3 regions of the Exiguobacterium sp. s183 genome follow, and region 2 is predicted to be linked to each of the others. Evidence: predicted binding sites of a transcription regulator. Region 2 holds the regulator's gene; each other region holds the start of a gene.
The links. The regulator LexA, encoded in region 2, represses DNA repair genes until DNA is damaged. The targets are predictions, from matches to a motif close to CGAACATATGTTCG.
Positions count from the first base shown of each region.

Region 1: the regulator LexA is predicted to act here: its motif matches at 4,733-4,746, upstream of KNP62_RS02535 (YolD-like family protein).
Region 3: the regulator LexA is predicted to act here: its motif matches at 7,891-7,904, upstream of KNP62_RS13050 (Y-family DNA polymerase).

Region 1 covers NZ_JACSKN010000001.1:478,636-488,661, reverse strand. Annotated here, with positions in the region: gene KNP62_RS02565 (murein hydrolase activator EnvC family protein) at 1-952, shown strand, start outside; gene KNP62_RS02560 (FixH family protein) at 1,723-2,115, shown strand; partial or broken gene KNP62_RS02555 (ATP-binding protein) at 2,494-2,622, opposite strand; gene KNP62_RS02550 (hypothetical protein) at 2,818-3,183, opposite strand; gene KNP62_RS02545 (hypothetical protein) at 3,346-3,552, opposite strand; gene radC (RadC family protein) at 3,943-4,398, opposite strand; gene KNP62_RS02535 (YolD-like family protein) at 4,770-5,111, shown strand; gene KNP62_RS02530 (IS30 family transposase) at 5,208-6,167, opposite strand; gene KNP62_RS02525 (heavy metal translocating P-type ATPase) at 6,516-8,732, opposite strand; gene copZ (copper chaperone CopZ) at 8,870-9,073, opposite strand; gene KNP62_RS02515 (four-helix bundle copper-binding protein) at 9,348-9,680, shown strand; gene KNP62_RS02510 (response regulator transcription factor) at 9,740-10,026, opposite strand, start outside.
Region 2 covers NZ_JACSKN010000001.1:373,760-383,785, reverse strand. Annotated here, with positions in the region: gene KNP62_RS01985 (ABC transporter transmembrane domain-containing protein) at 1-1,478, opposite strand, end outside; gene KNP62_RS01980 (YneF family protein) at 1,603-1,836, opposite strand; gene tkt (transketolase) at 1,962-3,953, opposite strand; gene KNP62_RS01970 (DUF896 domain-containing protein) at 4,153-4,386, opposite strand; gene KNP62_RS01965 (YneB family resolvase-like protein) at 4,447-5,091, opposite strand; gene KNP62_RS01960 (hypothetical protein) at 5,163-5,402, opposite strand; gene lexA (transcriptional repressor LexA) at 5,607-6,227, shown strand; gene KNP62_RS01950 (metal-binding protein) at 6,227-6,667, shown strand; gene KNP62_RS01945 (AraC family transcriptional regulator) at 6,866-7,741, shown strand; gene glnA (type I glutamate--ammonia ligase) at 7,851-9,191, opposite strand; gene KNP62_RS01935 (MerR family transcriptional regulator) at 9,239-9,643, opposite strand; gene KNP62_RS01930 (methionine gamma-lyase family protein) at 9,736-10,026, opposite strand, start outside.
Region 3 covers NZ_JACSKN010000006.1:31,127-41,152, reverse strand. Annotated here, with positions in the region: gene KNP62_RS13090 (PadR family transcriptional regulator) at 1-289, shown strand, start outside; gene KNP62_RS13085 (permease prefix domain 1-containing protein) at 282-1,022, shown strand; gene KNP62_RS13080 (ABC transporter permease) at 1,026-1,805, shown strand; gene KNP62_RS13075 (hypothetical protein) at 1,818-3,311, shown strand; gene KNP62_RS13070 (ABC transporter ATP-binding protein) at 3,323-3,964, shown strand; gene KNP62_RS13065 (hypothetical protein) at 4,017-4,400, opposite strand; gene KNP62_RS13060 (SulP family inorganic anion transporter) at 4,696-6,252, shown strand; gene KNP62_RS13055 (YolD-like family protein) at 6,249-6,578, opposite strand; gene KNP62_RS13050 (Y-family DNA polymerase) at 6,575-7,870, opposite strand; gene secA2 (accessory Sec system translocase SecA2) at 8,125-10,026, shown strand, end outside.

The sequences.
Region 1 (10,026 bases), 100 kb from region 2:
AAACTGGGCTGAATTTATTTTTGGTTCAAAAGACTTTGGTGATCTGGTTTCACGCATGATCACCGCAGGGACGATTCAAGAAAATGATCAAGAACTTTTCAAAGAATATCAATCAACAAAAAATAAGCTTCAAATTGCTAAAGCTGAATTGGACACTGAAAAAGATAAGCTTATTAGTCAAAAAGAAGAGCTAGAGAATAGTCAGAAAAAATTGAACGGCAAAATTAAAGTGCGGGCTGCTCAAATAAAAAAATTAGAGGCCGAAAAAATCCAGTTCACATCTAAATTGGTAAGCTTGCAACAAATGGAATCGACGCTTCAAGAACAAGAAAAATCAATTCAAGCAGAGATTGAAGCCCAAAGGCTTGAAGAACAAGCTAAAATTCGTACCAAAGAGGCTGCGCGTAAAGCTGCAGAAGCAAAAAGTGCCGAAAAAAATGAAATCAGCGAGAATAAAGCCTCTCTCGAAAAATCACCAAACTCTGAGAAAGTGGTAAACACTTCAAAGACTACGGATTCACTCGCTTCTCCAACAAGTGGCGGAGTTTTTCAACGTCCAACCTCAGGTATCGTAACCCAAGGATGGGGTCCAGCAGGCGGGGCCAATGGCTACAGCTTCCATAATGCACTAGATACAGCTGGACCAGTAGGAACTCCTATTATGGCTGCTCAAACAGGAACTGTAACTCGAGCAGGCTGGGGTGGACCTTATGGAAATCATGTCATCATTACGCATGTCATAGGCGGTCAAGTTTGGACTACCCTTTATGCTCACATGAGCTCATTGTCCGTTTCCGCCGGACAACGTGTGACCCGAGGACAGAACATCGGTGCGATGGGGAGTACCGGAAATTCGACCGGTTCTCATTTACACTTTGAAGTCCATCGAGGAAACTATTCGTACTCAGCTACAAGTGCAGGGAATACAGTCAACCCATCCCAATTTTTCTGAATTTCAGAGGCGAAATTGTTTAACACTATATAATTACTTCAGTAAATCACTTAATATTTAGACCACAGAATATTAGATGCCCCGTAAAAGTTGGACCTGATAATCTAATTTTTATGGGGCGATTTTTATGTCCGAAAGCTTTTAAAGTCTCGGTGACCAAACGCTAACTGACTCGCAAGAAAAACTTCAGAAAGTTAGGATGAGCTTTCGTTCGTGCCCCCACCCCCCTACGAGTGCCTGGGGAATACAATCTCAGGTGCGACATACACATTCACTATGTAGATATTAAAAACGATATGGATGGGTAGACAATCTTTAATCGATTCAATCTTGAAGTACAGACTCTTCTCTCCTTTGATGACCTTCAACTGGCAATATACGTCGAGACGAACCTTAGGTTACTAAGGCCGTGTCTAACGGTCGATGATAAATTTACGGATATGAAGGTCCAAATTCAAACCTAGGTTGTCGAAGTCACCAGATGATCTATTTCATGATCCAACTTTTTGGATTAAGTTCAATTAATATCTTTTGAACTTAATATATAAAATTGAACTTAATATATAAAATGTACATTTCTTTATTTTTTATATAGAAAAGTAAACCAATCGAGCATACGACGCTCTATAAAGTCTTGAACCTTAAAAGTGACATGGGGTCTATGCTCGATAGCTAATAAGATTGCATGATCAGGTCACTTTTAATGTAATAATCAATACATCACATTTTCGTGTATGTTAATATTAAATCGTTTAAAGGAGAGAAAAAAGATGGCAAGGTTTTTTTCACTGTTGATTGTTTTGTTAGTATTATCTGGTTGTGGAAGTACAGTAAGCAATAATGGACCTGAAGTGATTCCAGAATTAATTGATGTACAATTTAAAACAGATCCTGAAATAGTAAAAGCAAACGAAGTTATTGAACTTATAGCAACTGTTTCTCAAGGAAACGAGAAAGTAGACGATGCGGATAAAGTTGAATTCGAGATATGGAAAGAAGGCCAAGAGGAAAGCCAACACGAAAAAATTGAAGCCAATTATCAACAAGACGGACTGTATGTAATTTCTTATATTTTTGAAGAGCCCGGTAAATACTTTATATATTCACATACGACAGCAAGAAGCTATCATTCTATGCCCAAAAACGAAATATTAGTAAAATAATAAATTTTAATTATTACAATTAATAATATAGACGAGCTAATCCATGATGAAAAAACTCGTTTTTATTGAATCGCGCGACAACATCAACCTTGTGATATATGCTCGAAAAATACCAATTTTATGATATATCCTTTCCGCTCCAATGTCTGATACGTCCATTCCGTCGCTCCACCTTGGAAACTACCATCAGTTGTATGCTTATATGTAGGAATATAAACGCGAGTCAAATAGAGTCACATTGCTCAAACGCATCCTCAAAAACTCGAAGGATGCGTTTTTTGTCCTGCTGAGTATTGCGGATACAGAGAGCCACTAGTGCGGACGACTGAGCGAGTCAATATGAAGAAAAAGGCCATCGACTCATCGATGGCCAAGATCTTAGCTTATCCCTAGCCCGTGGTGTTCCCTCATTGAGGTTTCGCCATCGACCAGGATTTTATAGGAGTCGTGTACGATCCTGTCGAGAATTGCGTCCGCGATTTGGGCCTGTCCTAGATTCGAATGCCACTCCGCGTGGCGTTAGACGCGCCCACGCTCTTGCTTTTGACGTTGCCCTTACGCTCCGTGCCTCCCGTTAGAAAGGGCCAGGAACATAGAGATGCGGCGGTGAGCCAGCAGCTCTTGTTATCGGGCCGTCAGGGGGGCAGCGGTGCGATGAGCGACTTCGCCTCCTGGCGTTAGACGCTCACGCATGAGCCCGGATCACCATTCCTTCTCCCATGCCCCGTCTTCAGACACGCCCCAATCTTTGAACCGATACTTGATGAGCCAATGGACATGCATCACTTCATATTCGAATACACCCTTGGATAGCTCTGAGACGACGAAGCTGACTTCTCCATCCGCCACCACCCATGTCCCGTATAGATACACTTTCTTGATCGGACGCTCTTCTGCATCCAGATAGATCAGCACCCGGAAGTAAGGCGAGTTCCGTCCGTCATCGAACCGGACGACCTTCTCGACGCAATGTTCCCTGTCGACGACACGCATCCATTCGGGATGTTCCATCAGTTCCGAGAACACCGTCCGGACGAACGGATCCAATCCAGCGAACGCATAGCTCATCCATCACGTCTCCCCCCTTCCGCTTCGCTATAGAACGATTCCCCGTCCAGAGCCAGTTCAGTCCTTGTTCATGAAACTACAGAAATGACGACTTTAAAAAATGTATACATGTATACGCGTATACAAATCTACATGTATACATGTATACAAATATTTTTGTTCTTATGTACGACGATTCCGTCGAATCATATTGGTATTGAAAAAGACGGTGAGGTGGGTCAAGCGTTCTCCTTCCTTCACATCACAAAGAAGATCCATGCTCACAAGTTTTAAGTCGTCAAAATCTTCTTGGAGCCGGTCAGGAAGGCGTCGAAGCAATACCTCCGTCATCTCGTCCATCGTCTGTTGATCTAGTTGGTAGCTGTCCATCTGAATCATTCTCTCCTGTTGATAACCTCATGATACCTCGCATCTAAGCAGGCAACATCTCGCCTAATTTCACGTAAGCCCTGGTGTTGTTTCAAACAAGCCCTAGGGCTTGTTTAGAAAAAATGTTCATTTTCAATAAACAAGCGCTCTTTTCACTTCTGCCATTTCATCAAACAATCTTCTTACGAGACAGACCAAAACAACGTCCAATCTTCACACACGAACCATCTCGTTTTCGTTATGCGAAAACGGACCTTTTCCGGATCCCGCTCTATGGATCCAGGCGAGAGCTACGCGAGTCGCAAATCTCATAAAAGAAAAACGTATGTTTTTCCTCCTTGCCCTTACCGGACGGACCAGGACCGGTCCCCCGGCCCCATTCCATTCCGTTCAACCCATGTAACCTCGCTGTTTCATGCTGACGTACGACTCGGCCGCTCCGAGGATGAGATGGTCGAGCACCGGGATGCCGATGAGGTCCCCTGCTTCATGTAACCGTTCGGAGACGAGGATGTCCTCCCGGCTCGGGGTCGGGTCCCCGCTCGGGTGCTGATGGCAAACAATGAGGCACGAGGCGTTGTTCAAGATGGCGCATTTGAAGACCTCCCGTGGGTGGACGACGCTCGAGTTGACGCTCCCGACGTGCGCCCGATGGACGCCGATGACCCGGTTCTTCGTGTTAAGCATGATGACGAGGAACACTTCACGGTCGTCATCCCCGATGAACGATGACCCGATTTGTCGGGCGCTGTCCGGCGAATGGATAATGGCGTGCTCGAGGGCGACCATTTCCTCGCGAACCTCTTGTTTGATACGAATGACCTCGATGATGGATGTAAGTTCCATGATGGTTTGTCCCCTTTCGGATAAGCCGAGCTCAGAACGAACACCGTTGTGCGTCCTGTTGACGGGAACGAAGCGAGCGTCGGGAGACGGTGCAAGGGCGACCGCAGGGAGAGCCTCAAAAAAATGCGTAGAGCAAACGGAGGGACAGGCTTCCGTAGCCAACGAGCGAAAAGCCTCGCTTTGAGCCTAAAGCGAAGGAAGACGGGCCGGAGGGCGCGTCATTTTTTTGACGTCCCTTGCACCGAAGACCAGCGAGCTAGAGTACGGAAACAGGACGCACGGATTACCAATCACGAAAAAGGCTGTTCAAACGGGACAAATCGGGTATAAAATAAGAACAAACGTTCGTTTTATTGAGAGGGGTAATTATTATGACGATGTATCGCGATCGGGGCGAATTGAAATGGATCCCATTCCTCATGCCCGAGCACAAGGCGCTACTGACGAAATACTATAAAGAGATTCAAAAAATTGAGATGCCAGATATCGATGAACAGGTCCTATCGGTCTATGAGAATGTGCTGAACGACGCGATCTTCAGCGGAGATTTGGTAGAGGTAAAATATGTGGAGAAGCGGGAGATGAAACGATTCAGAGGATTCGTGCACCGGACGAACTACATGGAGCGGACCGTCGAGCTGGCCAATCAAAGGGAAGGGATCATCCATGTGCCGTTCGAGGCAATCATTCACGTCGAACAATCGATAGACTAACGCCCTGGCGGTTGCTGACGAAAAATCCTTTGCTGCTTTTATAGATGTATCAGTTAAAAGTTGCAGTACACTGATATCTTTAAATCATTCCGTTTGTCAATTTAAGCTAGACAGATCGACTCCATTCAGGTGACTCAAAAATGCCTCCAACGGTGTGCGGTAATTCAGTGACTTTCTTGGGATGTTATTCCGCTTGTCGGCCACCGACGAAATGAATGTTTGATCCACCTGGTTGAAGTCCATTTCTTTTGCCAAGCCGTCTTTCCGCAGGAGCCCGTTGGAGTTTTCATTCAAGGCGCGCTGAGAAGACGTGCCGGGATCCGCAGAGTAAATCGAGACGTCGTGCCGGTTGCACAACGGTTTCCAATTGGAGAATTCCTTGCCGCAATCAAACGTGATGGATTTGAACAGATTTCTCGGGACCCCTTGGAACCACTGGTTCAACGCAGTTTCAATATCGCAAGCCTTGCGTCCTGCAGGCTTCAGGGCGATGATGACTTTCGTCAGCCGTTCGACCAGCGTGATCACCGCACTTTTGTGGTGGGCACCCACAATGGTGTCGCCTTCGATATGCCCGAACTCTTTTTTGAACGACGGGTTGTCGGCTTCCCGTTCGGAAATATGGCGTTTGAACGCCTGTTTTCCCCGGCGTTCCTGGTGTCCATTGGGTTTCCGTTTTCCTTTCATCGGCAGCGTGGCGGCGTCAAAGACCTGATTTTTGAACATGCGATAGATGGTGCGCGCGGAACAATCGATGGCCGTTTCTGCCCGGCCGACAATGACATCCGGCGTCCAGCCCTGCGCCACCTTGTCTTGAACATAGGCCACTTGTTTCTTCGGCAGGACAATTTTCCGCCGGCCGCAGCGTTTCTTATTTTTCTTGTATTGCGTGTAGAAGTCGAGCGCTGTATGTCCTGATTTCAGGAAATTGATGACGTTGTAGATTGGCTGCCTGGAACGGTTCATCAACTTAGCAATGATCGCTACAGGTATATTTTGGCGGTGGTAGGATTCTATCATCACCAGTTCATCCGTGGTAAGATGGGTGTAGGTCATTCGTAATCACTCCTATGTTTTTCTTTGGTCGGAAAATACATTGTGAGTGTACCACGAATGGCTTTTTCAATTGTCTAGCTTAATTTTACAATCGGCGATTAATGAATGAATGATCAATTTTTGAAAACTTTTTTGTGTTAATTGAATTTAAGTAGAAAAGAGAAGAAGCTTTTGGGCTTCCTCTCTTCCGATAATATCTCATATGTTAACTATAAAAATATATTTAATTATCCAAAGTCTTCAAACCTCCGTTTGACTTTAACCTAATACAAAACTGTGCCCCCAAGGTTAAAGAAAATTCAACTTTTGGGAGGCAGCACTTTTCGTGTACGACAATTAAACACGGTGTTAAACAGCTCTATTTCTTAGTTTCAATGTCATCGCATTGATAGCCACGATAACCGTGGACACGGACATCAGAACTGCTCCTGCGGCAGGAGCCAACGTAATCCCAATGGAGGCTAGAACACCCGCCGCTATGGGAATGGCAATAAAGTTATAACCGGCTCCCCACACGAGGTTCTGTTTCATTTTACTGGTTGTTTTATTGGCCAATTCGATAAAGGATTCAAGATCGCCTGGATCCGACTGAGTCAAAATCACATCAGCGGAATCGATGGCGACTTGAGTTCCGGCACCGACTGCTATCCCAACGTCTGCTATTGCAAGGGATGGTGCATCGTTGACGCCATCGCCGACCATGATAACCGTTTGTCCATTATTTTTCAGTGATTCCACTAAACCATATTTATCTTGCGGTGATTGATTGGCTCTGTATTCAATGCCCAGTTCCTCTGCTACTCCTTGGGCAGCCGTTTCATTGTCACCTGTAGCCATAATCGGTTTTATATTGTAATGCTTCAATGCCTGTATCAGCGTTCTGCTCGTTTCTTTCAATTCATCGCCTAATGCGACCGTACCGATCGGATTCCCGTCCTCAACTAGTATACTTAATGTTGCCCCTTTGGGAACATCCACCGCTACATCTCTTCCAAGTGCCTTTTGGCTGATCAATTCGTATTTGCGGCCATTGGCGTTTCCTTCTATACCCGCACCCGACACAACATCAATCGAATCAAAGTGGACAGGCTGAATCCCTTGTTTCTCAGCGTATTGGACGATTGACTGGGCGATTGGGTGGCTGGACCCGCCTTCAATCCCTGCCATTAACGCCGCGATTTCGGCTTCGGTATGTTGACCATCCAGTGTTTCCATGTTCAAAACTTTAAATTCGCCAGTAGTCAATGTACCCGTTTTATCCAGTATCATTACATCAGCCTTAGTTGCCAGCTCCAATGCTTCGCGGTCTTTCACCAACAGCCCGCGGCTTGCACCTAAACTGGTGCTTCGTGCAATAACCAGCGGAATGGCAAGGCCGAGAGCGTGTGGACATGCAATGACTAATGTCGTAACCGTAAAAAGAACAGCGGTTTGAATGTCAGCAATGTACAGCCAAACGACAAAAGCGAGGAAAGCCACCACAATGGCGATATAAAACAGCCAGCCGGCTACTTTTTGAGCCAGATTTTCAGCTCTTGAAGGTTGATCCTGCGCCTGGCTTATCAGGGTTTGTACTTGGGAAATGAACGATTGGTCGCCGGTTTCCTGTACTTCAAGATATATGATGCCTGCACCGTTCGTGGAACCGCCGATCACTTTGTCTCCGGCTCCTTTTTCAATGGGTTTAGATTCCCCCGTCAGCAAAGCTTCATTGATCCGCGAGGTGCCTCTTTTGATGATGCCATCGGCAGGGACGTTTTCTCCGGCCTGAACCCGTACAAGGTCTCCGACTTTCAGCTCATTTACGGGACGCGTCTCGATCGAATCATCTTCCAATACCACATGTGCATCTTTCGGCACCAATTCGGCGAGCGATTTTTGCGCGTCTCCTGCTTCTCCGATAGCCTTCATTTCGATCCAGTGTCCAAGGAGCATGATCAACAGCAAGGACGCGAATTCAAAGAAGAAATCCATGATGTGATCGCCGGTTACGTAGCGTGCCAGCACGGCGTAAATGCTATACAAATAGGAAACGGATATCCCTAATGAAATAAGGGCCATCATACCCGGTGCTTTTTCCTTAAATTCAGCGATTGCACCTTGATAGAAGGGTTTTCCGCCATAAACCAATAAGATAGTTGCTAATACAGCGACCACAATATCCGAGTATGGAAAAGTAAATTGGAAAGGAAGCCGAACGTCCATCATCGGCGACAATAATAGAATGACAATGCCCAAGGGCAGCGACTTCAGGAAAATTTCTTTGAAATTCCCATGATGGTGATGTCCATGGTCACTATGATCGTGGCCACCATGATGGTGATGTCCATGGTCACTATGATCGTGGCCACCATGATGGTGATGTCCATGGTCACTATGATCGTGGCCACCATGATTGTGATGGGCATGATCATCATGAATTTTGGCAGGATTGCTGTCGTCTTGAATGCCTTCTTTCACTTGGTCTTCATGGTACGAATGCCCAACATGTTTGGAATGATCCATTTTACTGTGATCTACCTGTTCGTCTTGATGGTGGTGATGGTCTTTATCATTTTTAGCCATTCAGTGCGCCTCCTCCAAACTAGTGGTTCTTATCCTATTTAACCCTATTTACATTCTTAACATTCACAAAGTTCTTGCCGAATATACCACGCGGGGGTATATTTCATTTAAAAGTAAAGTGTGCTGTGAAAGCACCCTTATACGACGTCATACCCTTGTTCTTCAATCGCTTTCTGAATTTCGTTTAATGATGTCTTGGCAGTATCATAGTCTACTGCCACTTCGCCTTTTTTAAGATCAACTGTCACAGATGAAATCCCTTCGAGTTCACCGACGCCCGTTTCAACCGAGTTTGCACAGTGGCCGCAGGACATACCTTGTACTTTTAATGTTTCAATCATTATTATTCCTCCTAAAGTAATATTTCCTTAAACTTAACATACCCCGATAGGGTATATCAAGTGTTTAGTATCATTTTACTTTATCGCTGTTTCCATGACTCTAATTTAGAAGTTCACAATGACCCCCCCCAAAAAAACCGCACCATTGATTTTAATATTTGATTACTTGTCTATAAAATGTGCAGTTTCTATGGAGTTTCGGTATTTCTGTTTAGTTTGGAAAGGAGAGGGAAATCCAGTAAATGAAGCAAAAATAAGAAATGGAGGTTTTAACTTGGCTCATGAACAACATCAGGAATTGATTCGGGCATTACATGATTGTGCAGCGGAATGTAACCATTGTTTTGACGCTTGTCTGCAGGAAGACGATGTGAAGATGCTAGCACAGTGCATTCGATTAGACCGGGAATGCGCGGACATTTGTGCATTTTTGGAACATGCCATTACTCACAATTCACCGTTCGTTTCCGAACTGGCAGCCGCTTGCGCAACCATTTGCGAAGCTTGCGCAGAGGAATGTGAGAAGCACGCCGATCATCATGAACATTGCAGACGCTGTGCGGAAGCTTGCCGTAGATGTGCAGAAGCTTGCCGTAACGCCGCATAACCTTACTCAAAAAGGCCCGTCGGAAATATTTTCCGACGGACCTTTTCTTTTATCAAGCATCATTCTGCTTCATGGATCCATTTGTAGCCGATTCCCCAAACCGTGAGAAAATGATCATCGACCGGAAAACCGGACTGGCGGATTTTTTCCCGAACATTTCGCACATGCGAATCGATGGTCCGCCCTTCCGTCTCTGAGTCGAATCCCCAAATTAACTGGATCAGCTGCTCCCTCGTAAACACTTTGTCGGCATTCTTCATCAGATGGCCCACCATCAGAAATTCTTTTGGCGTCAATTTGATGATATGTTTGCCGTACGTAAGTTCAAACCGGTCTTCGTCCCACA
Region 2 (10,026 bases):
AAGACGTCTGCTTCAGTCATGAGCGCACGCGCGATGGAAATCCGTTGTTTCTGCCCACCTGACAACGTCACACCGCGTTCCCCGACAAGCGTCGCGTATCCTTCCGGTAGCCGGATGATATCCTCATGCACCTCAGCGACTTTAGCCGCCTCGATAATCTCTTCCATGCTCGCATCGGGTCTTCCGAAAGCGATATTGTTCGCAATCGAATCGGAGAACAAGAAATGATCTTGTGGTACGACGGCAATTTTGTCCATCAATAACGATTTTTTCACTTGGCGAATATTGATGCCTCCGATTTTAATCTTTCCGTCTTTTACATCGTACTCACGGGTCAACAGACGGACAATCGTCGTCTTACCCGCACCTGTCCTCCCGACAATGCCGATCGTCTTTCCGCGCTCAATCCGAAAATGGACATCACGGAGTACAACGGTCTCGTCATAGGCGAAATGTTGCACATCGACTTCCACTTCTGAATGTGCAAGTGTCGTCGCTGCCATTCGGTCATCTTGAATCTCCGGTTTGACGGCGAGCATTCTTTCGATTCGATCATACGATGCCCGTCCACGCTCGACAATGTTGAATAGCCAACCGAACGCCAGCATCGGCCACGTCAACAGCGCCAAATAGGCTGTGAAGCTGACAATTTGTCCAATCGTCAATTCACCTTGTTCAATCAAGACGGCGCCATACCCGACCGAGAGGATGTAGGACAAGCCAACAATCCCAAAGATAGTCGGATCATATAACGCATCAATTTTGGCGACTCGTACGTTTTTTGCCATGACCTCACTCGATAAGTTCTCAAACGAGTCGACATCTCGGTTGACTTCCCCGGTCGACTTTAAGACACGAACTCCACTGACACTTTCTTGTACTTTGTCATTCAATTCTGAAAATGCCGCTTGGGCGACGCCAAATCGGCTATGTAACATCTTCCCATACCGAGTCGTCAGAGCGACCATGATTGGGAGCGGAAGCAAGGCAACGAGCGTCAGCTTCCAACTGATTGTTGTAATCATCGTAATGATGACGAACGTCCCCAGCGTCACGCTATCGACTAGTGTCAATATGCCCGCCCCTGCCGTCATCGATACGGCTTGTACATCATTCGTCGCGTGGGCCATCAGGTCGCCGACACGTGACTTCTTGTAAAATCGTTGATCGAGATCGGTAAAGTGCCGATACAGTTGGCTACGTAACATTCTTCCTAGTCGAATCGATGCACCAAAAATGAAATAGCGCCAAAAGAAGCGGGCAACATAATTTCCGATTCCAACTGCTGCGAGACCCCCTAGTAACATCCAAAGCGTATTTGACGAAAGTGAATCACGATTGATTTCGTCGACGATTCGGCCGATGATTCGCGGTGGAATCAATTCTAGCCCTGCCACAAATATGAGTAAGACGATGCCGAGTGCATACGTCCTCCACTCGAGACGTAAAAACCAAGATAATTGTTTAAATACACGAATATGAAACGCCCCCTTTGTCTTTATATGAAGATTATTCATTAATCGTAGCGAAAGTTTGTTCGATTGTCTAACAAAAAGAGGAAATAAAAAAGCACTTCGGTATCCGAAGTGCTTTCATGATTGATTATGATTTCTTTTCGTTTTTCATCTGCACGTTCATGGCGCGCATCACTTGGTTGACTTTCTTCTGTGATGGCTTTTGACCCATTTGCATCATCAACGTACGAATCATATCTTCATTGATTGGCGGGTTCTGTTCAAGGTAGTTCATCATGTATTTACGCGCGATAAAGAATCCGATCGCGATACCCCCGATGAGTGCTGCCACGACAAGAAGAATCCAGAATAATGTACTCAAGGCTTTACCTCCTCTACCATATGAAACATCGTTTTTTACTATACACTAAATTGACCAACTTCGCTAGTCGTCCAGAAAAAAAGTGACGACCAAACAAATGGTCGTCACGAGAATTTCGAATTCGATTAAAGCGATTTTACTGCATTGACGACGTTGTCGACTGACATGCCGTATTCTTTCATGAGGAGATCCCCAGGTGCAGATGCCCCGAACTTGTCGATTCCGAGTACTTTTCCACCGAATCCTACATATTTGTACCATCCAAGTGTCGCACCCGCTTCAAGTGAGACACGTTTCGTGATTGAAGATGGAAGAACAGACTCTTTATACTCAGCAGATTGTGCTTCAAAGAGTTCCCATGATGGCATCGATACGACTGCCGCATTCACGCCTTCAGACGCAAGCTGCTCACGCGCTTCAACGAGGACGTGTACTTCAGAACCCGTACCGAGCAAGAGGACGTCTGCATCTTTCGATTCACCTGCAACGACGTATGCTCCTTTTGCTGCCGTTTCAACCGATGTGCCTTCGAGCTCTGGCAACGCTTGACGTGTCAAGACGAGGAGTGAAGGTGTCGTTTTCGATGTTACCGCTTGTTTCCAAGCAGCGATTGTTTCTTTCCCGTCTGCCGGACGAAGAACAGAGAGGTTCGGCATCGCGCGGAAACTCATCAAATGTTCAACTGGCTCGTGTGTCGGGCCATCTTCACCAACTGCAATTGAGTCGTGTGTCAAGATGAACGTTGACGGAAGTCCCATGAGTGCAGCAAGACGAACTGCCGGGCGAAGGTAATCCGAGAAGACGAAGAATGTCGCACCGTATGGAAGGACGCCACCGTGAAGAGCCATTCCGTTTACAGCTGCTGCCATTGCGAACTCACGTACACCAAACCAGATGTTACGTCCAGCTGGATCTTCATCGAAGTCCACTGCACCTTTAATCATCGAGTTGTTTGAACCTGCAAGGTCAGCAGATCCACCGAAGAGAGTCGGTACTGCTTTTGCGATTGCGTTTAAGACTTCACCGCTCGTTTGACGTGTTGCTTTTTTCGAACCAATTTCGAATGTTGGCAACTCGCTGTCCCAACCTTCAGGAAGTTCGTTGTTCATCGCACGCTCGAACTGTGCACCGAGTTCCGGGTGCGCCGCTTTATATGCTTCTACGAGTTCGTTCCAGTTTGACTCATATTTCGCACCAGGCTCGACAACTTTCTCGTTGAACAAGTCGTATACTTCGTTTGGTACGTAGAATGACTCGCCTTCCCATTTATAGAACTGTTTCGTCAATTCGATTTCAGCATCTCCAAGTGGAGCGCCGTGCGACGCCGATTTACCTGATTTGTTCGGTGAACCGAATCCGATGACCGTTTTCACTTCGATCAATGTCGGTTTTGACGTCTCAGCTTTCGCCGCATCGATTGCTTTTGCGATTGAATCGATATCTGTTCCGTCTTCGACACGAATGACTTGCCATCCATACGCGTTGAAACGATCTTCTACGCTTTCAGAGAACGATTTGTGAAGATCGCCATCGAGTGAGATATCGTTTGAATCGTAAAGAACGACGAGTTTACCGAGCTTCAAGTGACCAGCGAGTGATGCTGCTTCTGCCGATACACCTTCCATTAAGTCTCCGTCTCCGCAAATCCCGAACGTATAGTGGTCAACGACGTTGAACTCGTCGCGGTTGTAAGTCGCTTCTAAGTGCTTCTCTGCCATGGCCATCCCGACAGCCATTGCAATCCCTTGTCCAAGCGGGCCCGTCGTCGCATCGACACCAGCCGTATGACGGTACTCTGGGTGACCAGGAGTCTTCGAGTCCATTTGACGGAATGATTTAAGGTCGTCCATCGACAAATCATACCCAGACAAGTGAAGGAGCGAATACAAGAGCATCGATCCATGACCTGCCGAAAGTACAAAACGGTCACGGTTGAACCAGTTTGGGTTTTTCGGGTTGTGACGCATTTTGTCTGTCCAAAGTGTAAACGCCATAGGTGCAGCACCCATTGGCATCCCTGGGTGACCAGAGTTCGCTTTTTGGACCGCATCAATTGAGAGCGTCCGGATCGAGTTAATCGCTAATAATTCTTTAGTAGTTGTTTCCACTAATTTCATCCTCTCTGTGTTAAGAAGGTTTTCTACCCGTCATATTTTATCACACTCATTCGTGTGTCACAACTAATTAATTAGTATAACACATTTAGTGAAATCGTTTCCTTCAATTGCCTTAAAAAAACCGCAATCCGTTCGTCTGATGACCGTTCGTGTATAACAAAAATGCACATCCTATACGAAATAGGATGTGCATTCAGCATCACTCGCCACGATAGCGTTTTTGATCTTCTTTCAATTTCTCTGGGGTGACGTCATTTCCATCTGGATCGACGACTTTCATCCCCATCATTTGTGATTTGAACGATTGACGGAACGCCTTCAAATATTCTTGACGCAAGTCTTGTTGTTCGTTCATTTCTTCTTGAGACAGTCCTTCTGTCTTCGCTTTGTTGGCGAGGAAATTGATTCGCTCCAATTGTCCTGGTGCTAACATCTGACTCGCCCCCTCTCTAGTGAATTTGTTCTTATACTTTACAAAATCAGAGAGGAAGAATCAAGTTTCAGCTACTGACTGGTGCTCGAGATACCGTCGATTGACGGTCGCTTTCGACACTTCATAACCGAATCCACGGAGGGTTGCCGCAATCTCAGCAAACGTCAACCCGCGCTCGCGCAGTTGGATAATCTCCTCAATCGGCACTTCGATTCGATGTCGCCCACCTTGATCATTGTTTTGAATATTGCGCTGTGGGTTGAATCCGTTGGCGACGGCGCGGCGCATCCCGCGAGAAATTTTAGCGTTGTGAATTTTACGTTGGTACTCTTCCACAACACTTACAATCTCTAAAACCATTTTTTCGGCATCGGAAACGACATAGTCCGACGTCGATTGCATCGTCAGCAACCGAACGTCATGCTTCATCAATGTATGCAAGATGGCAATCTTGGCATTTCCTCGTCCCAAGCGACTATCGTCCGTGACAAGTACGGCATCCAAATCAGACATCGACACATGGTCAAGTAAATCAAGGAGCCCCTGTCGATTCACTTCATATCCACTCTCTTGCTCCGTGATGATCTCTATGACTTCTGCCCCTAGTTGCGAAGCCAGACGCTGCAATTCATCGACTTGCCGACTGAGTGATGTCTCTTGGGTTGACTTGTTCGTCGATACCCGACAATAGATGACGACTCGCATCGCATCACTCCCTTTCATCGCATTCATTCCTTACGATACACAGTTCAAGAACGGTTCGCAATGATCAACATTCACTCAGCGGCATACCATTTTGTTTTTCGTTCATGATGCTCTTCTCGCTCTGCCATAATTTGTGCTTCGAGTGATTCCGCTTGGACATAAGCGACTTCTTCTTCAATCGTACGTTCCTCCATAGTGACGACTGGTTCGACTACTGCCGGTTCCCCTCGCATCTCCCCTGCCAAATAAAAAGCGAACATCCCGACCAAGAGCATCCCGACTAAAATGATTCCGTTAAGTGTATCTTTCATGATTGCATTGCCTCCTGTATAAGAATATATGTTCGTTAGAACGTTTGTTCGTTTATCTGTTCTCATCATAAAACAAGAACCCGTGTTCGGTCAACACAAAAAAAACGAACGAATGTTTGTACGCTCATGTGTTCTTGTGTTACACTAGACACATAAAGAATAGGATGCGTTTGCAGGTTATTCGATTACATCGAGGTGAACATAATGAAAAAAATGTCAGCGCGACAACAACAGATTCTTGATTTCATCAAAGACGAAGTTCGGGCAAAGGGATATCCGCCTTCTGTTCGTGAAATTGGAGAAGCCGTCGGCCTTGCTTCTAGTTCGACCGTACACGGTCACTTAGATCGTTTGGAAAAACGCGGGTTGATCCGTCGAGACAAGACGAAACCTCGCGCGATTGAAATTTTGACTGAAGATATGCCGGCAATGGAAGAGCAAGAGTCCGTCATGTACGTACCGGTCATCGGGAAAGTTACCGCCGGGACACCGATTACCGCCATCGAGAACGTGGAAGAACACTTCCCGCTCCCGGCACATATCGTCGGTTCAGATAATGTATATATGTTGTCCGTTTCCGGAGATTCGATGATCAACGCCGGAATTTTGGACGGGGACCGCGTGCTCGTTCGTCAGCAAAGCACCGCCGACAATGGAGAGATTGTCGTCGCTATGACCGATGAGGGCGAGGCGACTGTGAAACGGATTTATAAAGAAGCTTCAAAAGTCCGTCTTCAACCGGAAAACGATGAGTTGGAAGCAATGTATTTTGACAACGTCTCGATTTTAGGGAAGGTCATCGGTGTATACCGGACGATTCATTAATGGCTAGTGGCAAGACCCATACCCGAACGAATCTCGTGGCAACCGGCGCACTTGCGGTTGCCACGCCTTTTATTGACATCGATATCCCGTTCGCATTGATCATCGGTGCGATTATTGGTACACTCTGGCTCTCCCCGGACCTTGACTTAAAATCAGATGCCTATTACAGATGGGGTCCACTTAAATTCATGTGGCTCCCATATGTGAAGCTCATGCCGCACCGTTCGCTCTTTTCGCATTTACCTGTTTTGAGTGATCTGATTCGGATTGCGTACATCGGCTTCCCACTCATTCTGCTTTTGCCTTTCACAGCATATGAAACAGAAATCCGGTCGTGGGTGGACGTACACGGCATGTCGTTCTTTTTAGGACTTGTATTTGCAACGACCCTGCACACGACGCTTGACTATACATCGACATTCTTCAAGAAAGCATTCTGAACAATTTAAAGGACCACCTACCGATTTTTCGCGGAGGTGGTCTTTTTTTACAGACGAATTCGCAACACATTAGGGTATTCATAACATAATGTATTGAAGTATGCATTCATTTTTCCAATCCGATAATTCTTGTACTCAAATCATCAAGATACTCAGATGCCATTCCCTTATAGTCGAATTATGAAGGAGGTGATGATGTTGGTAGAAGCGCTAAATGAGTTAATGGAACATATCGAACAGCAATTGCCCGAAGAAATTTCAGATTCTGACATCACAAAAATCACCGGGCTCTCTGCCCACCATTTTAAAAGAGTGTTTTCGTATATGTCGGGAATGACATTGACTACTTACATCCGAAATCGCCGTCTATCGATTGCGAATGAGGAATTGATTCATGGTTCTAGCGTGACAGATGTTGCATTTCGATATGGCTACCATTCGATCGAAGGCTTCTCGAGAGCATTTCGAGAGTGGTCAGGATTCTTGCCTTCCGAAGTCATGAAGAATCATATTCAAAAGTCGTTTCCTCGCTTCACGTTTTATATCGATATCAAAGGAGGAACATCAATGGAATTCAAAATAGAAGAGAAAGACGCATTTCAAATCGTCGGTGTTTCAAAACGTGTCCCTGTTCAGTTCGAAGGGATAAATCAAGAAATTGTGGCATTAGCACAGTCTATAAGTGAACAACAGCGTATGCATATGCGTGAAATGGGAAATCTTTACCCGAACCATGTACTAAATGCATCGTTCAATTTCGATGATGGTCACTTAGAAGAAGAAGGATATTTGACCCATATGATCGGGTTCGCTACGACAAGAGAAGATGTATATGATGACCTAGAACAAATCTCAATTCCGAAAAGCTTGTGGGCTGTCTTCCCGAATTGCGGTCCGTTCCCACAAACGCTTCAAGAAACGATGGCTAAAACCTACGCAGAATGGTTACCATCTTCCGGATATGAACTTCAAGACTTACCAGGGATTTCATTTAGTAAAATTGAAATGGGTTATGAGAACGTCTATAGCGAAGTTTGGGTTCCAATCAAGTCAAAAGAGGATAAACAAACATAACAATAACGAAATCAATTGAGCGACCCTACACTTAATATTGCAAATAAAGAGCACGGAATGATCTTCAGCTGAAAGTCATTCCGTGCTCTTTTTTTGCATATCTCTTCTATTAGTAGAGCGTCATGTACTGATCGCGTTCCCACTCTGTTACTTGCATACGGAACATATCCCACTCGATTTCTTTCAATTCGAGGAAGTGTTCGCCGATGTGCTCACCGAGTGATTCCATCACGACTTTGTCCGCACGAAGGACTTCGAGTGCGTCGAAGAGCGTTGCCGGAAGATCGTCAATCCCGTTTGCTACACGCTCTGGTTTGTCCATCACGTAGATGTTGCTGTCGATTGGTTTTGGTGCATTCAAATCTTTTTCGATTCCGTCAAGACCTGAAGCCAAGAGGGCAGCAAGTGCGAGGTACGGGTTCGCTGCTGGGTCAACCGAACGTACTTCGATACGAGTCGAAAGACCACGTGCTGCTGGTACGCGTACGAGTGGTGAACGGTTGCGTGCGCTCCATGCAACGTAGCAAGGTGCTTCGTAACCAGGTACGAGACGCTTGTAAGAGTTCACAGTCGGGTTACATACTGCTGTGAACGCACGAGCGTGCTCCAAGATACCAGCTGTGAACGCGCGAGCTGTGTCTGAAAGTTCCATGTCGCCATTTGGATCGTAGAAGACGTTTGTGTCGCCTTTGAAGAGTGACATGTTCGCGTGCATTCCTGAACCGTTTACTCCAAAGAGTGGTTTTGGCATGAATGTCGCGTGAAGACCATACTTCGCTGCGATCGTCTTAACAACGAGCTTGAACGTTTGAATGTTATCTGCCGTTGTGACAGCATCTGCGTATTTGAAGTCGATTTCGTGTTGTCCTGGTGCAACTTCGTGGTGTGATGCTTCGATTTCAAAGCCCATGTTTTCAAGTTCGATGACGATTTCTTTACGGCAGTTCTCACCGAGGTCAACTGGCGCCAAGTCGAAGTATCCACCTTGGTCGTTGAGCTCAAGTGTCGGACGACCTGATGCGTCTTTCTTGAACAAGAAGAACTCTGGCTCTGGTCCAACGTTGAACGCTGAGAAGCCAAGTTTTTGCATTTTCTCAAGGTTACGCTTGAGTGTACCACGTGGGTCACCACTGAATGGTGTACCGTCTGGGTTATAAATATCACAAATTAAGCGAGCGACTTTTCCGCTGCCATCTGTCCACGGGAAGACAACCCATGTGTTGAGGTCTGGATATAAGTACATGTCTGATTCCTCGATGCGGACGAATCCTTCGATTGACGATCCGTCAAACATCATCTTGTTATCAAGTGCTTTGTCCAATTGGCTGATCGGCACCTCGACGTTTTTGATTGTTCCGAGGATATCCGTGAATTGAAGACGAATAAAGCGTACGTCTTCCTCTTGTGCGATGCGTTTAATGTCTTCTTTTGTGAACGTTTTTCTGGCCATGGTAAAATGTCCCCTCTCACATTGTGTAATGGTTGATGTGTGCGGCGTTATCGATAAAAACGTGAAAGCTCGCCTTGAATGAGCGACGTCTTATTGAAACGACCGGCTTCTTGAAGCTGTGTTTTCAACAAATGATGTAACTCTTTTTCCGAAACCTTTGGTGCTTCATTGACTGGTGCGGCCGGAGCAGACGTTTCCGCTTCTTTTTCACCTTCTTGCTCTAACATGTGGCGAATTGCCGCCAAATTAAAGCCTTGGTCAATGTAATCCTTGATTGCGAGTAGACGTTCGACATCATTAAAGGAATAAAGCCGTCGTTTCGATTCCGTCCGACTAGGCGAAATCAGACCCTGTTCTTCATAATACCGAATCTGTCTACCAGTCAGTTGCGTCAGATCTTGGACGATTCCAATCGGAAACAACGGGTTGGAGCGACGAAATTGATCAGCCATCCTTACCCCTCCTTTTCTGTCTCACAATGTGAGAATAATACATGACAACAATCCTGTCAATAGATGTTAAGAAAGTTAACATGACAGAACGGTTACAAATGTGCTTGTTGATTTTGGTCGTTAAATTCGACCAGTCCTTTATCGTGTAATTGGCTCAACGCCAACATAAGCGCGACTTTCACATGAGCATACGTCAGACCACCTTGAACATACGCTGTGTATGGCGCTCGAAGCGGTCCATCCGCTGACAACTCGATCGATGAACCTTGAATGAACGTCCCTGCTGCCATGATGACATCATCTTCATATCCAGGCATATAGGCCGGAACGGGTAACGCATGAGCGTTTACCGGTGATGCCATTTGGATGCTTTGACAAAACGC
Region 3 (10,026 bases), on a different contig from region 2:
GGATATGTATGGCTACGAAATCGCCAAAGTCGTACACACACGTACTGATGAAGCGTTCGAGTTAAAGGAAGGGACACTCTACTTATCTTTAAAACGTCTTGAGAAAAAAGGGAGTGTGGAATCTTATTGGGGAGACGAGCAAGGGCCCGGGGGAAGACGGAAGTATTATCGGATCACGACAGATGGACGAGCCGTCTTGGCACGAAAGAAAGTGGAATGGCGTCTTGTGAAACAATTGATGGACCTATTTTTGCATGAAGAAGGTGATTTGTTTGAAGCACGTGGATGAATACATTGACGAACTCTATCAAAACGCAGACCCCCGCCTGCAAGAAACCATTGAATTAAAAGAGGAGACGCGAACTCATTTAGAGCAGTCGATTCATGATTTGATGATTAAAGGTCACTCAGAGTCAGATGCCACTCGCATTGCATTCAATCGGTTTGGAGGGGCTGAGCAAGCGGAATCGATCATACATATGATGCAAATTCAACAAAATCGTTTTGCGAAACAACTGCTTCAAATCGGATTTAGCATCGCGATCGTATCGATGTTCCTATTCATCACGTCGATTGTCGTTGGTGGGCGTTATGATTTGGTGTTTGCGGATGCCGTATACCTGAATATTGTTGAATCTTCAACAGATGAAGAAATGAGTCAAGCCATTCTCGAGACGAGTCGATTGATTCATGGTGTGACGATTTCAGACTACAGCAATTCTGAACAGGTCTTCTCAGATGCTAAGCGGTGGTCGGGTACTGTTGGACTCATCTCGAATGAAATCTCATATTTGGAGAACGGATTGCTGGTTGTCATTGATGTCATTGATCCACGTAAAATCGGCAGCTTCCTTTTATTGATTGGATTGACGATTTATCTGGTCTTATCGATGGTATGGGGTGTGATCAATCTACATATAAACAGACGATTGAACGTGTGGAGTCTTACGCTTTTATTTTTATTGAACGTGCTCGGTTATTGGATGGCCAATCAATTGGTCTCCACGGAAAAGGAGGACTAACGAATGAAGCAGCTTATTCGACGTGAATTCACTAATTTATGGACACCGCGTTCTCTCATGGTATACATCGGTATCATTTTCATCGTGCCGTTCGTGCAATTTATGACCGTTCGGGATCGGTATGAGTTCTTTAGCCCAATCGAGGTGTTTGAAGAAAGTGTATCTACCATTCCTGCCATGCTGTTTCCGGTGCTAGCCATCTTAATCTTTTTGCCAAATATCTTGGCTGAATATCGGCACAATTTTTTGACGTATACACGAACACGTATCGATTTATCTGTGTATCTGGTTGCGAAAGGTTTGGTTAATGCGATTTTGAGCGGGATCGTGCTATTCTCCATGATTTTCATGACGTTTTTATTTGTCATGTACGTGGAACCTCTATTCCATTTAGTTGAGTACACCGCTGTGACAGATGGAGTAGTGATCCCGACTACGACGTTTTCCTTTTTGCAAGAGATTCATCCGATGCTCTATGGATTTTCTTATGCTGTCTGGATTGGTGTGAACGGGTCGTTGTATGCGACGATGGCGTACCTGTTGATTTTGACACTCGACAACTTATTTGTAGCCATCTCTATCCCATTTTTGGCATACCACATTCTTAATTTTGTGGCAGGGATTTTTCAGGTTCCGCAATTCTCGCCACTTAGCACACTATTTCCGTTTAATATTACGGCACAACCGATTTGGACAATTTTCGTTCCATTCCTTCTTTTTCTCTCCATTGGTTTCGGCATCTATTTATTCCATCTACGGCCACGCCGGGAGTGGAGTTTTTGAGGAGGAAAAATGATGGTCGTTGATCGATTGATGAATGAATTTACAAAAAGGAGCTGGCTCTTTGTTGGGGTCATCATCTTTCTCTATAGTTTGAGGGTAAAACGACAGATACTAGACACGGTACGTTTGAATCAGGTTGAGGTGAATGTATGGGACGGATTTTATGCCCTTATGACGGATATGTATCTTCTGACGTACTTTGTCTTTCCTGTCATATTATTTTTATCAGTTGGGATTTTGATTCGGGAGTATCGTCATGAGGTACTCATTCGAATGTTGACTCCACAAGCTTGGATTTACCGAACGCTAAAACTATTTTTTGTAGAAGCCGCACCGCTATTTACCGTGTTGTTTATACTCAGTACGTTGATGATGATTGGACTACCATATGAAGCCGGTTGGAGTGATTACACGAAGATGGTCACCGAAGTCAATGCGACGAGTGTATTGCAAAGTCGCTTTTCGCTCCCTTGGTACCCGTTACCCGTTCAACTTTGTCTATGGTTCCTTTTCCTGACGACAGTTCATTTTTCGTTAGCCGGGATCTTTCTTCTTCATGTTAAAAAAGGATGGTTATACACACAGGCGATCTTCACATTTTTACTTGGGGTCGTTGGATTTAAACTATTTCCCGAGCAATTCTCATTTCTGTCGCCGACGACATATTTATCTATTTCAATGACGTCCGTTTCGTATTCAAATTTGATTATGGCCGCGCTCATCCTGACAGGAATGATCTTGGGTCAAGGGCTGCTGTTCCGTCAACTTTCAACGATTCAACGAATAGAGTGGAAGCAATGGAGAGGGAACGGAGCATACCTTTTATATGCTGGGTTGGCCATCCTTCATATTTCTTACAACGGAATTTTGAATAGGAGAGAAGGGGCGACGGCTGATGAAGTGATCGTAGCAACCTTCATTGGGGTGGGGGCAGATTATTTTTCTTATTTGTCCTTTATGTCCTATGTGATTCTCTTTTTTGGGGCAACCTATATGAGTCAACTTCGCATGCAGCGAGAACTTTTGGAAATTAGTCATTACAAGTTGATTCGTTATAAGAGTCCGCATCGTTGGTTTCGCAATATTCTCCTTCAGGAGACTGTGTTCTTCTCAATCCTTACACTCAGTTTAATCGGACTGACCTTACTAATGGCATTTCTGTCGAATGTACCATTTGACGTCCATCAAACTTATCAGGGGTATGCTTTCGCGAGCGTTTTAGGTTTTCTGTTTGTGAGTACTGTTTTGCAGTGTCTCGTGTATACGTTGCTCTGCTTCATGCTGTCTTGGATGATTCGAGAAGTATATGTTGTACCGACCGTTATCGGTCTGTTGTCTTTATTTTTATTTCCAAGTCTGCATGTCAACTGGTTACCAATCGGAATGAACGCGTTAATCGTTCTTGAGTCTACTTCGATGTGGACCGTGTTTATACAGTTGATTGGAGCACTGATTGTACTGATGCTCGGGATTACGTTGTTGTTAAGAAGAAGTTTGCATGTATAAGGAGGATGAATATGACTGCAGTGATCGAATTAAAAAATGTAACGAAATCCTACAAAGGCAATTTGTTATTTGATGCGGTGGATTTGACTGTTCCACAAGGGCGGATTGTCGGAATTGTCGGACCGAACGGATCTGGCAAATCCGTCTTGTTCAAAATGATGTGTGGATTTGTGTTCCCTGATCATGGAGAGGTTTACGTTGAGGAGAAACAAATTGGAAAAGAGCAACGGTTCCCGGAAGGTGTCGGTATGATTATCGATCGTCCAGGTTATATTGCCAATAAGACAGGATTTGAAAACTTAAAAGAACTGGCACAAATTCAAAATCAGATTGATGAAGAGAGAATTCGAAAGACAATGTTGATGTTGGGATTAAACCCAGACAATTCACAAAAAGTGAAAAACTATTCGCTTGGAATGAAGCAAAAACTTGCTATCGCACAGGCGATTATGGAAAACCAACATATCTTGATTTTGGATGAAGCGTTCAATGCATTAGATCATGATAGTGTCGAATCGTTACGTGAACTATTACTTGCTTTCCGAGAAGAAGGGAAGACTATTTTAATGACGAGTCACAATCAAGAGGATATCGATTACTTATGTGAGGATGTCTATCGAATCAACCGTGGCAAGCTTGAGAAAATTGTATGAATCAAAAAGGCGCGGAATTGTTCGTTTAGAACGAAACCGCGCTTTATTAGCGTTAGTTACTCTTCCATTGACCTGTGACTTGAACACTCACTGGTGTGGTCAAATCGTTACTGAATTGAACACGCGTTGATCTCCCTGAAGAGATTGAATTTGATAATGAACGAGTCTCATTATCCGATACAGAGCGAACCCAAGAACCTGTACCAGAAGAGGCAGTCATTCTTGCATCGACAGTATAAGACCCGCCAACTGTTTTTGATGAAAGTGTTCCCGAAGCATTTGAAGAAGATTTTGTCTGATACCCTGTGTATCCACTCCCGTTAAACGATGCGACTGTGGTGTCATAGTTTGAATATGTTGTACCTGCCTGAGCAGCTCCCCCGAGTGCTAACAATCCTACAGCTAACCCCATTGAGATCATCGACTTACGCTTCATCATCATTCCCCATTTCAAGTATATTGTGGTACAGAAAAAGAATAGCATAAAAGAAAATAATGATAACCATAAAAATCATTAAAAAGTAAAAATAAACCAAACTGCTCAAATGCTTTTAAAAAGTCCTAAAATGTCTCCAATCTTCAAAATGTACATATGCAAAATACAGAAACATTCAAAGAGGGATGCTGTTCTTTGTACATTCTGTTAACGTTTTTCTCAACCCGTTTACAAGCCCTCTTTCCAGGCGTACACTGAACTCGCTTTTGAACTGATTGGAAAGAAGGAATGTATGATGCAAGACTCACTCTCCACACGTGAGATGTGGCAAAAAGACATCTCGGCCGGGGTCACGGTCGGTGTCGTCGCCATCCCGCTCGCCATGGCATTTGCCATCGCCTCAGGGGTCCCGCCGGTGTACGGGCTCTACACGTCCATTTTCGCTGGAATCCTCGTCAGCTTGTTCGGGGGTTCGACGTTCCAAATTGCCGGGCCGACGGGAGCGTTCATCCCGATTGTCTCGGGTGTCGTTCTCGCATACGGATATGAGGGATTGCTCGTCACGACCGTTCTTGCGGGGATCTTACTGCTCCTCATGAGTGTACTTCGGGTCGGACGGCTCATCCGCTTCATGCCCCGTGCTGTCACGATTGGCTTCACGGCAGGGATTGCCGTCGTCATCTTCGTCGACCAGCTCGATGAGTTGTTCGGGGTCACGTTTAAAAAGGCGCCACATTTTCATGAGAATCTGCTTCGTCTCGGTCAGGCGCTTCCCGAAGCATCGATGTGGCCGATTGTCATTGCCGGGATCGGCTTTTTGACGCTTTGGCTCGTGCCGAAGCTGCCGTTTCGTTTACCGCTCTTACTCATGGCGATGCTCGTCCCGACGTTCGTCAGTCTCCTCATCCCGGGTGAGATCGCGACCATCGGGAGTGCCTACGGCGGTATCCCGAGCGGACTGCCAGAATTCAACTGGCTCGCGATTGACGTCGACTTGATTACCACGCTCCTTCCGTCTGCGTTCGCCATCGCCTTCCTCGGTGCGCTCGAGTCACTTCTTTCGGGAACGGTCGCCGATGGGATGGCGGGGACGAAGATGAAGCCAGACAAGGAACTGTTCGGGCAAGGGCTCGCGAACGTGATCACACCATTCTTCGGTGGAATCCCTTCGACAGGTGCCATCGCTCGGACGGCGACAAACATTCAGGCGGGAGCGGTCAGCCGACGTGCCGGCGTCATTCACGGCATCACGGTACTCGTTGCGGTGCTCGTCCTCGCACCATTCGCGAGTTACGTGCCGCTCGCCGCACTCGCTCCGATTTTGATGCGTGTCGCCTGGAACATGTCCGAGCGTCATCATGTGATGGCGATGCTACGTCATCGTTCATCCGAGTCGCTCGTCCTTCTCGTCACGCTACTGTTGACGGTATTCGTCGATTTGGTCGTCGCCGTCGAGGTCGGGGTCATCTGTGCGCTCGCGCTCTTCGCGAAGCGGATGGCGGATACGATCGACGTGCGTGAACGGACAGAACGGTACGTCACGCGGGACGGACAAATCGTCTTCAGTGTAGAAGGCCCCCTCTTTTTCGGTGCGGTCGAGCTGTTCGAGCACGTCCTCCATCACATTCATCGGGAACCGAGCGTGTTCATCTTCAACTTCCACCGCTGCCCGGTCATCGATGTGACCGCGGTCGAGGAGTTGCGTCGTGTCGTCATCGAACTGAAAGCGGCCGACCGTCACGTCATCTTCGCGCATCTGTCGCCATCGGTCCGTGCGACGCTTGCTCACTATGGACTACTCGACGGGATCGAGACGTTCGAGACAACACAAGAGGCAATCGAGGCGTCTTAACGAACGGACAAGATCTCTCCGAATGGGACGCGCCGTATTTCACCGTCGAACAGTTCGACTTCGCGCTCGGCATAATAGATGGCGTGGACGTAGCCGCGCATGCTTTTTGTCAAGCCGTCCACGAACAAGGTCACCTCGACCTGGTCGCCTTCACGAATGGCGCGTTCGAGCTCGGTCTGCCAGAGATAGAGAAGCTGTTCGTCCAAGTCGGGCAGCTCGATCTTTTGGATTTGGGCATAGTAACGTTTCAGTAGGGCGACGTGCTCGGGCATGAGAAATGGGATCCATTTCAACTCACCCCGGTCACGATAGCGGGTCTTACTCATGAGGAATCGCCTCCTTGTTTATGTCCGCCAATTAAGCGTTGGCGCGTCCGAAGCGGACTGTCTTTCAGTAAGCTTGACGCCGGTCGGATCGTGCCGCGACCGAACCGGACGTTCAAACCGTCAATCAAATCGAGGAAGTCGAGCCGCTTCGCCTTCGCCCATTCGTCTTCGAAGAACGACAATTGGACGTGGTCGCTCCGTGGCTCGAGTTTGCCGAGTGCGACCGAGACGTAACGGACGGCTTCCGTCTCTTCCCAGCCATCTAAAAATAGTTGCAATAAGATCGGTAAAAATTCTTGCTCGTCCGCTGTGAAGCGGGGGAGTTTCTTTTGTTTGCTGAACCCACCTCGGTCACTCGTCCGCGTATAACGTACCCCGAGATGAATCGTTCCCCCGACGAGTCCTGCTTGCCGGGTCCGCATCCCGACTTCGACCGCAATCGCTTGTAGGACGAGCCGGATCGAGGAATACGTCGTGTAATCTTTCATGAGGGTGATTCCGTGTCCAATCGACTTCGGTCGCGTCCGTTTCGCCCCGAACAAGGAACTCGCCGGCAAGATGGTCGGCGACTCATCGATGCCCCAGGCGTGATGCCAGAGTTCGGCACCGATCACGCCGAATTTTTCATGAAGAGACTCGAGCGGATAGCGGGCCAAATCACCAATCGTGAAAATGCCGAGTCGCTGCAAGTGGACCGCCATCTTCGCCCCGACGCCCCACATCTTCTCAATCGGGGCAGGGTGAATCAGTCGCTCGACGTCATGGAGGAAACATGTGGCGACACCTTTCTTTTTCGCATGCAAGTCGAGGACGAGCTTGGCGAGGACGTTGTTCGGTCCGATGCCGATGGTCACAGGGATGCCCGTATAGCGAAAAATCGTCGCACGCATGAGGTGGGCGACGTGCTCGTCACTACCGAACAACCGCTCCGTTCCCGTCATGTCGACGAGCGTCTCGTCAATCGAGTAGACGCGAATCGCTTCGGGCGGGGCGAACTGATGGAGGATGTGGATGATTTGGATGGAGACGTTCAAGTAATGACTCATCCGTGCCTCGGCATACAAAACGTCCCGTCGTTCGTGCCACGGGAGGCGGTCGATGTGGAAGCGACGCGATCCGGTCTTGATGCCGAGTTGCTTCATCTTCGGGGTCGCCGCCAGGACGAGTGCCCCGCTATCCTGTAGATTCGAGAGGACGACGAGCTTCGTGCGGTAAGGATTTTTGTTGCGCGCGGCACACTCGCAACTGGCATAGAACGAGACGCTGTCGATACAAAAGATTCGTCTGCGCATCGTCACCACTCCTTTTTTTACGAACAAATGTTCTGTTTTTCTCATCGTAACACGGTCTCACGCCGTCTCAAATAGTGAATTGAAAATATTTTTACAAAGACTTTTTGAAAATTAACCAAAATTTATAGGTTTTTAACATGACAAAAACCAACTTTTAGGAAGTTTTCGTAAAAAAATCTCCGAATTCACTCGATTTTCGTTATAATAGACGAGTATGTAACAGATGAATTGACAGAAAGATGGAGGCTATTAGTGTGATCCAATTTGTAAAACAATTAACGAATGATCAAAGCCGGCGTTTGAAAGCGTACGAACGACGGGTCGCGCGAATCAACGACTTAGAGACAACGATGCAAGCACTCTCGGATGACGAGATGCGTACATATACGGAGACGCTCAAAGCACGTCTCTTAGATGGAAAGAAAGTCGATGACATCGCCGAAGAAGGGTTCGCCCTCGTCCGCGAAGCATCGGTCCGCGTGCTCGGCATGCGTCATTACGACGTCCAGCTCATCGGTGGATTCGCCCTTCTCGAAGGAAACATCTCGGAGATGCCGACAGGGGAAGGGAAGACGCTCGTCGCCGCTTTGCCGAGTTACGTTAAGGCACTTGAAGGAAAAGGCGTCCACGTCATCACCGTGAACGATTATTTGGCGAGACGTGACGCCGAACAAATCGGTAAAATCCATGACTTCCTCGGTTTGACGGTCGGCTTGAACGTGCCGGACATCGAACCAGACGAGAAGCGCGCCGCTTATCAGGCAGATATCACGTACGGGGTCGGAACCGAGTTCGGGTTCGACTATTTGCGTGACCACCTTGTCGGGAAGCCAGAAGAGCGCGTCCAGCGCCCGTTCCATTTCGCCCTCGTCGACGAAGTGGACAGCATCTTGATTGATGAGGCGAAGACGCCGCTCATCATCGCACAAAAGGACCGCTCGCACATCCGCTTGAAACAGCTCGCACAACAAGTCATCTCGAACTTTGAAGAGACGGACTATGAAGTCGATTTGGAATCGAAGGCGGCCTCGTTCACCGAAGCCGGAATCACCAAGATTGAAGAGTTGTTCGCCATCGACAACTTGTTCAGTGCGTCGCATCAGGTGCTCTACCACTATCTCGTCCAGGCGCTTCGTGCGAACGTGTTGTTCGAGCTCGATGTCGACTATATCGTTCGTGACGACAAGATCGAGCTGATCGACTTGTTCACGGGACGTATCATGGAAGGACGTAGTCTCTCGGAAGGATTGCATCAGGCGCTTGAAGCGAAAGAAGGCGTCACGATCACCGAGGAGAACAAGACGACGGCGGAGATCACGATCCAGCACTACTTCCGCATGTATCCGCTCGTCGGCGGGATGACGGGGACGGCACAGACGTCACGCCAAGAGTTCTTGAAGACGTACAACATGGACGTCGTGCAAGTGCCGACGAACCGTGAACGGAAACGAATCGACCATCCGGACCGTATCTTCATGACGATCGAACAGAAGTATGCGGCCGTGACGGAAAAAGTCGACGAATTGCATGCGATGGGACGTCCGGTCTTGATTGGGACGACATCGATCGCGCAATCCGAGGCAATCAGTAAACATTTGAAAAAGAAACGGATTAAACATGACGTGTTGAATGCGAAGACGGTCGCACAAGAAGCCGACATCATCGCCGATGCTGGGCAGTTCGGGAAAGTGACGATTGCGACGAACATGGCCGGACGCGGAACGGACATCATGCTCGATGCGAAGTCGAAAGCAGCAGGTGGACTATTCGTCGTCGGGACGGAACGTCATGAGTCGCAACGTGTCGACAACCAGCTTCGTGGACGCTCCGGGCGCCAAGGTGACCCAGGGGAGACTGAGTTCTTCGTCTCGCTCGAAGATGAAATTGTGAAACGATATGCCGCGCAAAAACTAGAGCGCGTCGAGAAGAAACTGAAACCGAACGCGACCGGTGAGATCTCGTCAAAAGAAGCGATCGATGTGGTGGAATACGCCCAGACGACGATTGAAGGAATCGGCGTATCGATTCGTGACTACTTGTTCAAGCTCGATGACGTCTTGAACGAACAACGGAACATCATCTATACGATTCGCGACCAGGCCGTCAATGCCGATGCGGATGCCATCACGAAAAACGTGCTCAGCATGATGCGTCTC